3 regions of the Serratia sp. FDAARGOS_506 genome follow, and region 3 is predicted to be linked to each of the others. Evidence: predicted binding sites of a transcription regulator. Region 3 holds the regulator's gene; each other region holds the start of a gene.
What was found. Region 3 encodes PurR, which represses purine synthesis genes. Its sites were predicted from a motif close to CANGCAAACGTTTGCNTG; they were not measured.

Region 1: carA (glutamine-hydrolyzing carbamoyl-phosphate synthase small subunit) is a predicted target of PurR. The motif match lies at 1,687-1,704, and genes of this name have one in related genera.
Region 2: guaB (IMP dehydrogenase) is a predicted target of PurR. The motif match lies at 1,586-1,603, and genes of this name have one in related genera.

What each region holds. Positions count from the first base shown of each region.
Region 1 covers NZ_CP033831.1:2,150,896-2,154,173, reverse strand. Annotated here, with positions in the region: gene carB (carbamoyl-phosphate synthase large subunit) at 1-298, opposite strand, end outside; gene carA (glutamine-hydrolyzing carbamoyl-phosphate synthase small subunit) at 315-1,463, opposite strand; gene dapB (4-hydroxy-tetrahydrodipicolinate reductase) at 1,934-2,755, opposite strand; gene EGY12_RS10395 (glycosyltransferase) at 3,019-3,278, opposite strand, start outside.
Region 2 covers NZ_CP033831.1:284,537-287,814, reverse strand. Annotated here, with positions in the region: gene EGY12_RS01685 (TIM-barrel domain-containing protein) at 1-114, shown strand, start outside; gene xseA (exodeoxyribonuclease VII large subunit) at 118-1,494, opposite strand; gene guaB (IMP dehydrogenase) at 1,665-3,128, shown strand; gene guaA (glutamine-hydrolyzing GMP synthase) at 3,231-3,278, shown strand, end outside.
Region 3 covers NZ_CP033831.1:3,627,951-3,631,228, reverse strand. Annotated here, with positions in the region: gene sodB (superoxide dismutase [Fe]) at 151-729, shown strand; gene EGY12_RS17675 (YnhF family membrane protein) at 794-883, opposite strand; gene purR (HTH-type transcriptional repressor PurR) at 1,208-2,233, shown strand; gene punR (DNA-binding transcriptional activator PunR) at 2,230-3,174, opposite strand.

The sequences.
Region 1 (3,278 bases), 1.5 Mb from region 3:
GCGCGCAGTTCAGCGCCGTCTGGCCGCCCATGGTCGGCAGTACCGCATCCGGGCGCTCTTTTTCGATGATCTTGCGCACCACTTCCCAGTGGATCGGCTCGATGTAGGTCGCGTCGGCCATTTCCGGGTCGGTCATGATGGTCGCCGGGTTGGAGTTGACCAGAATGACGCGGTAACCCTCTTCGCGCAGCGCTTTACACGCCTGGGCACCCGAGTAGTCGAACTCACACGCCTGGCCGATAACAATCGGGCCAGCGCCGAGGATCAGGATGCTTTTTATATCAGTACGTTTTGGCATTTTTTACTGCTCCTGATTATTTGGCGTTAGAACGGTAAGTCTCAATCAGTTCGATAAAGTGATCGAACAGCGGCGCGGCATCGTGCGGGCCTGGGCTGGCTTCCGGGTGCCCCTGGAAGCTGAACGCCGCCTTGTCGGTGCGGTGAATGCCCTGCACCGTGTGGTCAAACAGCGATTTGTGCGTCACGCGCAGGTTCGCCGGCAGGTTGTTTTCATCGACGGCGAAGCCGTGGTTTTGCGCGGTGATCATCACAGTGTTGTTGTCCAGATCCTTCACCGGGTGGTTGCCGCCGTGGTGGCCGAGCTTCATCTTCATGGTTTTCGCCCCACTGGCCAGCGCCAGCAGCTGGTGGCCCAGGCAGATGCCAAACACCGGAATGTCGGTTTCCAGGAACTGTTTGATGGCAGCGATGGCGTAGTCGCACGGCTCCGGGTCACCCGGGCCGTTGGACAGGAAGATGCCGTCCGGATTCATTTTCAGCACGTCGGCGGCCGGGGTCTGCGCCGGCACCACGGTCAGGCGGCAGCCGCGATCCACCAGCATGCGCAGGATGTTGCGCTTCGCGCCGTAGTCGTAAGCCACTACGTGGAACGGCAGTTCCGCAGCGGTTTTGGCTTCAGGCAGGTCGCCTTCAAGCGTCCAGCTGCCTTGCTGCCAGCTGTAGGCCTCTTGAGTGGTGACCTCTTTCGCCAGATCCATGCCCTTCAACCCCGGGAAACCTTGCGCCTTGGCCAGGGCCAGCGCAGCGTCCGGCGAATCGGCGGCGATGATGCAGCCGTTCTGGGCGCCCTTCTCGCGCAGCAAGCGGGTTAATTTACGGGTATCGATATCGGCGATCGCCACGATGTTGTGACGCTTGAGGTAGTCGGACAGGCTTTCTTCGTTGCGATAGTTGCTGGCGATCAGCGGGAGGTCACGAATGACGAGGCCTTGGGCGTGTACTGCAGAGGATTCTTCGTCGGAAGCATTGGTGCCGACATTGCCGATATGAGGATAAGTAAGAGTAACGATCTGGCGGGAATAGGAAGGATCAGTGAGGATTTCTTGATAACCGGTCATCGACGTATTGAAGACCACTTCCCCCACTGCCGTACCCTCTGCCCCGATGGCCCGACCGTGGAATTGGGTTCCGTCTTCCAGAACCAATAGCGCTGACTTTATCAAAACACCCTCCGAGGAATAATCAATCACAATATTTGCATATTAATTCAGATATCGCGATCTAAATCAATGCAAAAACCGTCCGCGAGGCCAATTTTTGGCAAATTGGGCGCATTTTAATGATGAGTGCCTAACTTGTCTACCCAAACTGCCATTTTTTGTTTTATTTTTGCAGTTCTCAGCGTTCATGCGGCTTGAGCGGCGATAAAAACACATAAAACCGGGGCTGGAAAACGGTTGCGAGGCTGAATGACGGAAAATGGCGCCAGAATGGGCTCAAAAAGACGCTGAAATGGGATTCAGCGGATAAAAACGGGATGATTAGCAAGTTAAACACCATAAAACAACGATCAAATAAACAAAATTACGCCTACACTTCATTTTTCATGTTAAAAAAAAGGACAATAAAATTATTGCCCGATTATCATAGTATTATGATCAACACAACCACATCACAATGGTATGCAAATAAATTATAATTGGTCCAAATTCAACACGTCGCGCATATCAAACAGGCCTTTATCCCGGTTATGCAACCAGGCAGCCGCGCGCACCGCGCCGCTGGCAAAAGTCATGCGGCTGGAGGCCTTATGGGTGATCTCCACCCGTTCACCGATGTCGGCGAAAAGCGCGGTATGCTCGCCGACGATGTCGCCGGCACGAATGGTGGCAAAGCCGATGCTTTTCGGATCGCGTTCGCCGGTGTGGCCTTCGCGCGCATAAACCGCGCAGCTTTTCAGATCGCGCCCCAGCGCGCCGGCGATCGCTTCGCCCATCGCCAGCGCCGTGCCCGACGGGGCATCCACTTTGTGGCGGTGGTGCGCCTCAACGATTTCGATATCGGTATAGTCGCCCATCACCTGAGCGGCCTTCTCCAGCAATTTCAGCACCAGATTGACGCCGACGCTGAAGTTGGCGGCGAACACGATGCCGATATGCTGCGCCGCATCGCGGATCGCCTGTTTGCCGGCGTCATCGAAGCCGGTAGTGCCGATCACCATCGCCTTGTGGTGCGCCACGCAAAAATCCAGGTAGCCCCGGGTGCTTTCCGGGCGGGTGAAGTCGATCAAAATATCGAACTCGTTCGCCACCTTATCCAGACTGTCGCTTACTTTGACACCCAGCGCGCCGATACCCGCCAGCTCGCCGGCGTCGACGCCGACCAGGCTGGAGCCCGGGCGCGACAGCGCCGCCCCCAACACTACGCCTTCCGCCTGCTGCACCGCCTGGATCAATTGACGGCCCATCCGGCCGCCGGCGCCCGCAATCGCAATGCGGATTTGTGAATCACTCATGCTTGCTCTCTTCTTGATTTGACGCCTATCCCATTAGGCTATCGATTCAGGGTAACCGCCCCGCTTCAGCGTCGCCAGAGGATTCATTTCATAATTAGAAAATTATGATATTCCCCCATTTTCATCAGCGGCGCTGTCGCGAGATTAACATTCAACCAATTTGGCGGCCTGCAACGATTGTACATAATCATGCAGTTTCCATGGCAAAAAAATGCAGAAAAAAGGCGCCAAAAATGGCGCCAGGGGAAGGGAATACAGCGAAGTCAGGCGGTAATGGCGGCCACTTCGTTGGCGATCGCCGTCAGCGCATCGTGGCGGGCATAGTCCTCACGCACCAGCGCCGCGCGTTGCCGATAGATCGGCTGTTGCAGAATGCGCGTTGCCGCCGCCAGGATCTGTTCGGCGGTCGGCGTACTGGTGTGCAGGCTGATGCCGCAGCCGGCGGCCACCACGCGCGCGGCCGCCTCCAGTTTGTCTTCGCCGGTGCCGGCGACGATCAGCGGCACGCCGCTGTCCAGCGCAT
Region 2 (3,278 bases), 1.5 Mb from region 3:
ACGGAAGGGCGTTTCCGCCCGGCCTGGCGCACGTTGGCGCTCAGCCTGCCGGAAGGCGAGACGCGCGCGCTGTGGGTAAACGGCGAACCGGGCGAGCGTTTTACGCTGGAGTAGGGGTTACTCGGCTGCGCGTTTCTTGCGCGGCTTCTTGGCGACGGTGATGGTTTTCACCTCGCTTTCCACCCAGCCGTCCTGCAGGCGGGTTTTCAGCAGTTCGCCGACCTGCGCCTGTTTGGTGGTTTTCAACAGCTCGCCGCGCGGGGTTTGCGTCACGCTGTAGCCGCGCGCCAGCGTCGCCAGCGGGCTGACGGTTTCCAGCTGGCTGCAGGCCACGCCGAAGCGCTGGCGGTAGGCGTTGAGCTGCCGCTCCATCGCCTGCTGCAGGCGGTATTCCTGCTGCTGCACGCGCTGTTGGTAGCGGTGAATGCGGCCTTGCGGCTGCACCTGCGCCAGCCGCTGTTGGGCGCGTTCGCTGCGGCGGGCGGCCAGGCGCAGCTGTTGCTGCATGCCGTCTTCCATCCGGCGCTGCAGCTTGAACAGCAGCGTCTGCTGGCGCGCCAGGCGCAGATGCGGATGCTGCTGCTGTAAACGGTGGTGAATGCGGGTGAACTGCTGCTGGCGCTGCGCCAGGTAGTAATCCATCGCCATCTCCAACCGCTGCTGCTGCGACTGCAGCTGGCGCAACAGCTCAAGCTGATTGCGGCTGACCAGTTCGGCGGCGGCGGAAGGGGTCGGCGCGCGCAGGTCGGCGACGAAATCGGCGATGGTGACGTCGGTTTCATGGCCGACGGCGCTGACGATCGGAATGCGGCTGGCGAAGATCGCCCGCGCCACGCGTTCGTCGTTGAAGCTCCACAAATCCTCCAGCGAACCGCCGCCGCGGCCGACGATCAATACGTCACATTCATCGCGGCGGTTGGCGGTCTCGATGGCGCGCACGATCTGCATCGGCGCTTCCGCGCCCTGCACCGAGGTGGGGTAGATGACGATCGGCAGCGACGGATCGCGCCGTTGCAATACCTGCAAAATATCGTGCAGCGCCGCGCCGCTGGCAGAGGTGATCACCCCGACGCGTTTGGCCGGGGCGGGCAGAGGCTGCTTGAATTGCTGATCGAACAGCCCTTCGGCGCTCAGGCGCTGTTTCAACTGCTCGAACTGTTGCTGCAACAGGCCGTCGCCGGCGGGCTGCATGCTCTCGGCGATCAGCTGGTAGTCGCCGCGCGGTTCATACAGCGTGATGCTGGCGCGCACCAAAACCTGCTGGCCGTTTTGCGGCCGGAAGGTGACGCGGCGGTTGCTGTTGCGGAACATCGCGCAGCGCACCTGGGCGCGGTCGTCTTTCAGCGTGAAATACCAGTGGCCGGAGGCGGGCTGGGAGAGGTTGGAGATCTCGGCGGAGAGCCAAATCTGCCCCATTTCCATTTCCAGCAGTTGGCGAACCGTCTGATTGAGGCGGCTTACGGTAAAAATGGAAGGCGAAACAGGTAGCGTCATGTGACCCAGATCAAATTTCAAAACAATCACTTAATTGGTCGATACTACATGGCTGAAAAAGGTAATCAAGACTTTTTGTAAGAAAGTGCTGGAGGCAACCGATTCCGCTCTGTATAATGCCGCGGCAATATTTTATCTTTTTCACAGCCCACCCTGGTGAGATATTGCCCATGCTACGTATCGCTAAAGAAGCTCTGACGTTTGACGACGTCCTCCTGGTTCCAGCCCACTCCACGGTTCTGCCTAACACTGCAGAGCTCGGCACCCAACTGACCAAAACCATCCGCCTGAATATCCCTATGCTGTCCGCAGCCATGGATACCGTTACCGAATCCGGCTTGGCCATCGCGCTGGCGCAGGAAGGCGGCCTGGGCTTCATCCACAAAAACATGTCCATCGAGCGCCAGGCTGAAGAAGTCAGCCGCGTGAAGAAACATGAAAGCGGCGTAGTCACCGACCCGCAGACTGTTACCCCAACCACCACGCTGCAGGAAGTGAAAGAGCTGACCGCGCGCAACGGCTTCGCCGGCTATCCGGTCGTTACCGAAGACAACGAATTGGTCGGTATCATCACCGGCCGCGACGTGCGCTTCGTGACCGATCTGACCCAGCCGGTCACCGCGGTCATGACGCCGAAAGATCGCCTGGTCACCGTGAAAGAAGGTGAAGCGCGCGACGTCGTGCTGCAGAAGATGCACGAAAAGCGCGTAGAGAAAGCGCTGGTGGTGGACGACAGCTTCCACCTGCTGGGCATGATCACCGTGAAAGACTTCCAGAAAGCGGAACGTAAGCCGAACGCCTGTAAAGACGAGCACGGCCGTCTGCGCGTGGGCGCGGCGGTCGGAGCCGGCGCCGGCAACGAAGAGCGCGTTGACGCGCTGGTGGCGGCAGGCGTTGACGTTCTGCTGATCGACTCCTCGCACGGCCACTCCGAAGGCGTGTTGCAGCGCATCCGCGAAACCCGCGCCAAATACCCGGATCTGCAGATTGTCGGCGGCAACGTCGCGACCGCAGCGGGCGCCAAAGCGCTGGCTGAAGCCGGCGTGAGCGCGGTGAAAGTGGGTATCGGCCCTGGCTCTATCTGCACCACCCGCATCGTGACCGGCGTGGGCGTACCGCAGATCACCGCCATCGCTGACGCTGTGGAAGCGCTGGAAGGCACCGGCATCCCGGTTATCGCCGACGGCGGCATCCGCTTCTCCGGCGACATTGCCAAAGCGATCGCCGCGGGCGCATCCTGCGTGATGGTCGGCTCCATGCTGGCGGGCACCGAAGAATCCCCGGGCGAAATCGAGCTGTATCAGGGCCGTTCGTTCAAGTCTTACCGCGGCATGGGCTCGCTGGGCGCGATGTCCAAAGGCTCCTCCGACCGTTACTTCCAGACCGATAACGCCGCCGACAAACTGGTGCCGGAAGGTATCGAAGGCCGCGTGGCCTATAAAGGCATGCTGAAAGCCATCGTGCACCAGCAGATGGGCGGCCTGCGCTCCTGCATGGGCCTGACCGGCTGCGCCACCATCGACGAACTGCGCACCAAGGCGGAGTTCGTGCGCATCAGCGGCGCCGGCATTCAGGAAAGCCACGTGCACGACGTGACCATCACCAAAGAGTCGCCGAACTACCGCATGGGCTAATGCCTTAACCTCTCCTGAGTGAGAGGCCGGGATGGGGCGCCAAGCCCCATCCCGAAAACACACATTTTCGCTCTTTTTCTCTTGTTGCTGGAATTCGCCTCAATGACACAAAATATCCATAAGCATCGCATCCTCATACTGGACTTCGGT
Region 3 (3,278 bases):
TATCGCCCATCGCACTTCCCCACGCGCATTTCTCGCTTTTCCTCCTGTTTTTTATGATGAAAATTGTTAAGATTGAATGACCACAATAAAAAACGGCCCATATGGCTCTCGCCCCGGCGGGAAGCGAGTGGCGCCGTAAAGGAGGAAGCAATGTCGTTTGAATTACCTGCATTACCGTATGAGAAAAACGCGCTCGAGCCGCACATCTCCGCCGAGACCCTGGAATACCACTACGGCAAGCACCACAACACCTACGTGGTTAACCTGAACAACCTGGTGAAAGGCAGCGAGTTCGAGGGCAAATCGCTCGAAGAGATCATCAAAACCTCTAACGGCGGCGTCTTCAACAACGCAGCACAGGTGTGGAACCACACTTTCTACTGGCACTGCCTGTCGCCACAGGGCGGCGGTGAACCGCAGGGCGAACTGGCGGCGGCGATCGTCAAATCCTTCGGCTCATTCGCTGCGTTCAAAGAGCAGTTCACCGATGCCGCAGTGAAAAACTTCGGCGCCGGCTGGACCTGGCTGGTGAAAAAACCGGACGGCACGCTGGCGATCGTCAACACCTCCAATGCGGCCACCCCGCTGACCGGTGAAGACAAACCTCTGCTGACCGTTGACGTATGGGAACACGCGTATTACATCGATTACCGCAATGCGCGTCCAAAATACCTGGAAAACTTCTGGGCGTTGGTCAACTGGGCTTTCGCGGCGGAAAACCTGGCGTAAGCGCAGGCCTTGCCTAAGTGACGAGGCGCAGCGTGGCTGCGCCTTTTTTAAAACTGGCGGGAAATCAGTTCAACGCAGCGACAAAGCTGAAAGCGATGATCATCGCCAACGCACAAACGGTGGTGAACAGCGACATCTTCAGATCGGTATCCATGACAACTCCTTTAAAATGGGCTTTCCTAAGGATAAAAGGCGCACAATTAGTACGTCAAATCATTTTCCCACAGTTCGCCGATAAAATCTTGTTATCATTTCCCGGTTTATAATCTCGATTACCTCTTCCACTTTTGTTCAATATGCGACAAAATTCGCAGTTCACAACTGCGTACCGGCATCCATGCCCCTCCTGATTAAGCGCTGAAGACTTCAACACACTAAAAACTCAGTTTTCGCTTCTCTGGAGAAGGATCTACGCAGGCAAACGATTAACATCACACTTACATGCTGTAAACATGTGAGTTCAGGAGTCATTCCTTACATGGCAACGATTAAAGATGTGGCCAAACGCGCGGGCGTTTCCACCACCACCGTTTCGCACGTCATCAATAAGACTCGTTTCGTCGCCGAAGAGACCAAAGCGGCCGTGTGGGCCGCCATCAAAGAGCTGCATTACTCGCCGAGCGCCGTGGCGCGCAGCCTGAAAGTCAATCACACCAAGTCGATCGGCCTGTTGGCCACCTCGAGCGAAGCGCCCTACTTCGCCGAAGTGATCGAAGCGGTGGAAAACAGCTGCTACAGCAAAGGCTACACCCTGATCCTGTGCAACTCGCACAACAATCTGGACAAGCAGCGCGCCTACCTGGCGATGCTGGCGCAAAAGCGCGTCGACGGCCTGCTGGTTATGTGCTCCGAATACCCGGATCAGCTGCTGGGCATGTTGGAAGACTACCGCAACATCCCGATGGTGGTGATGGACTGGGGCGCCGCGCGTGGCGACTTCACCGACACCATCATCGATAACGCCTTCGAAGGCGGCTATCTGGCCGGCCGTTACCTGATCGAGCGTGGCCACCGCGATATCGGCGCCATTCCGGGCCAGCTGTCGCGCAACACCGGCGGCGGCCGTCATCAGGGCTTTATGAAGGCGCTGCAGGAAGCACATATCGAGATTCGCGAAGAGTGGATCGTTCAGGGCGACTTCGAACCGGAGTCCGGCTATAAGGCGATGCACCAAATCCTGTCGCAAAAACAACGACCGACCGCGGTATTCTGCGGCGGCGACATCATGGCGATGGGCGCCATCTGCGCCGCCGACGAGCTGGGGCTGCGAGTGCCGCAGGATATTTCCGTGATCGGTTACGACAACGTGCGCAACGCCCGCTACTTTACCCCGGCACTGACCACCATTCATCAGCCTAAAGAGCGCCTGGGCGAAATGGCCTTCACCATGCTGCTGGATCGCATCATCAGCAAACGCGAAGAGTCACAGGTGATCGAAGTGCATCCTAAGCTGGTCGAACGCCGCTCTGTCGCCGACGGCCCGTTCATCGACTACCGCCGCTAATCCCCCGCGCCGGAAGCCTGCGCGGCTTCCGGTTCCGCCTCGCTCAACCACTCCTGATTCAGCGTCTCGCCATCGCCCAGATACGCCAGCAGCCAGCTCATCGCCGGTGACGGTTTATCCTGTTGCCAGGTCAGACAGCAAGGGCTGGCGGGAAACGGTTGCTGCAGCTGCAACGCCTTCAGCTCACCGCGCTGCACCCGCGGCAGTGCCCGATGCGCCGGCATCATGCCGACGCACAACCCGGCGCACAAACAGTCGAGTGCCGAAGTCCAATCTGGCACCACCAGTCGCCGCTGGTTATCCAGCGTCCAGGTGACGCGCTTGGGCAGGTTGCGCGAGGTGTCCTCCAGGCAAAGCGAAGGATACGGCCGCAGTTGATCGTCATTCAGCGGCCCCGCCAACTGCGCCAGCGGGTGCTGCGGGCTGACCACGCACAACCAGTTCATATAACCCATGTCGCGAAAGGCGAAGCCGCCACCGACCGGCACCGCGCGCGTGGCGCCGATCGCCATGTCCGCCCTGCCGTCCACCAGCGCATCCCACACGCCGTTGAACACCTCGGGTTGCAGCATCAGTTCAACGTCGGGGAAATGACGGTAGAAATCCAACACCAGCTGGCGGCTGCGTTGCGGTTTGACGATGATGTCCACCGCGATATTCAGCTGGCCGCGCCAACCGTTGGCCACCTGCTGACAATGACGGCGGGTGTCGAGCATTTTTTTGATAACAGCTCGCGCATCCTTGATAAACAGTGCACCGGCCGGTGTCAATTCCACATCGCGGTGACGCCGCTCAAACAGCGGCACCGCCAGCCATTGCTCCAGCTGCCGTACGGTATAGCTGACCGCCGACGGGACCCGGTGCAATTCCTGCGCCGCCGCGCTGAAACTGCCGGTGCGCGCCACCGCGTCGACGACTTCAAGAGAATATTCAGACCACATCGTTTTGCCTTCAATTTTTTTAACAGCACTTTGCAAATATTACCGTTTCACAAGCAGAGATCCAGCCGGATACACTGACCGGCGCTAAAAACCTGCGACACTAA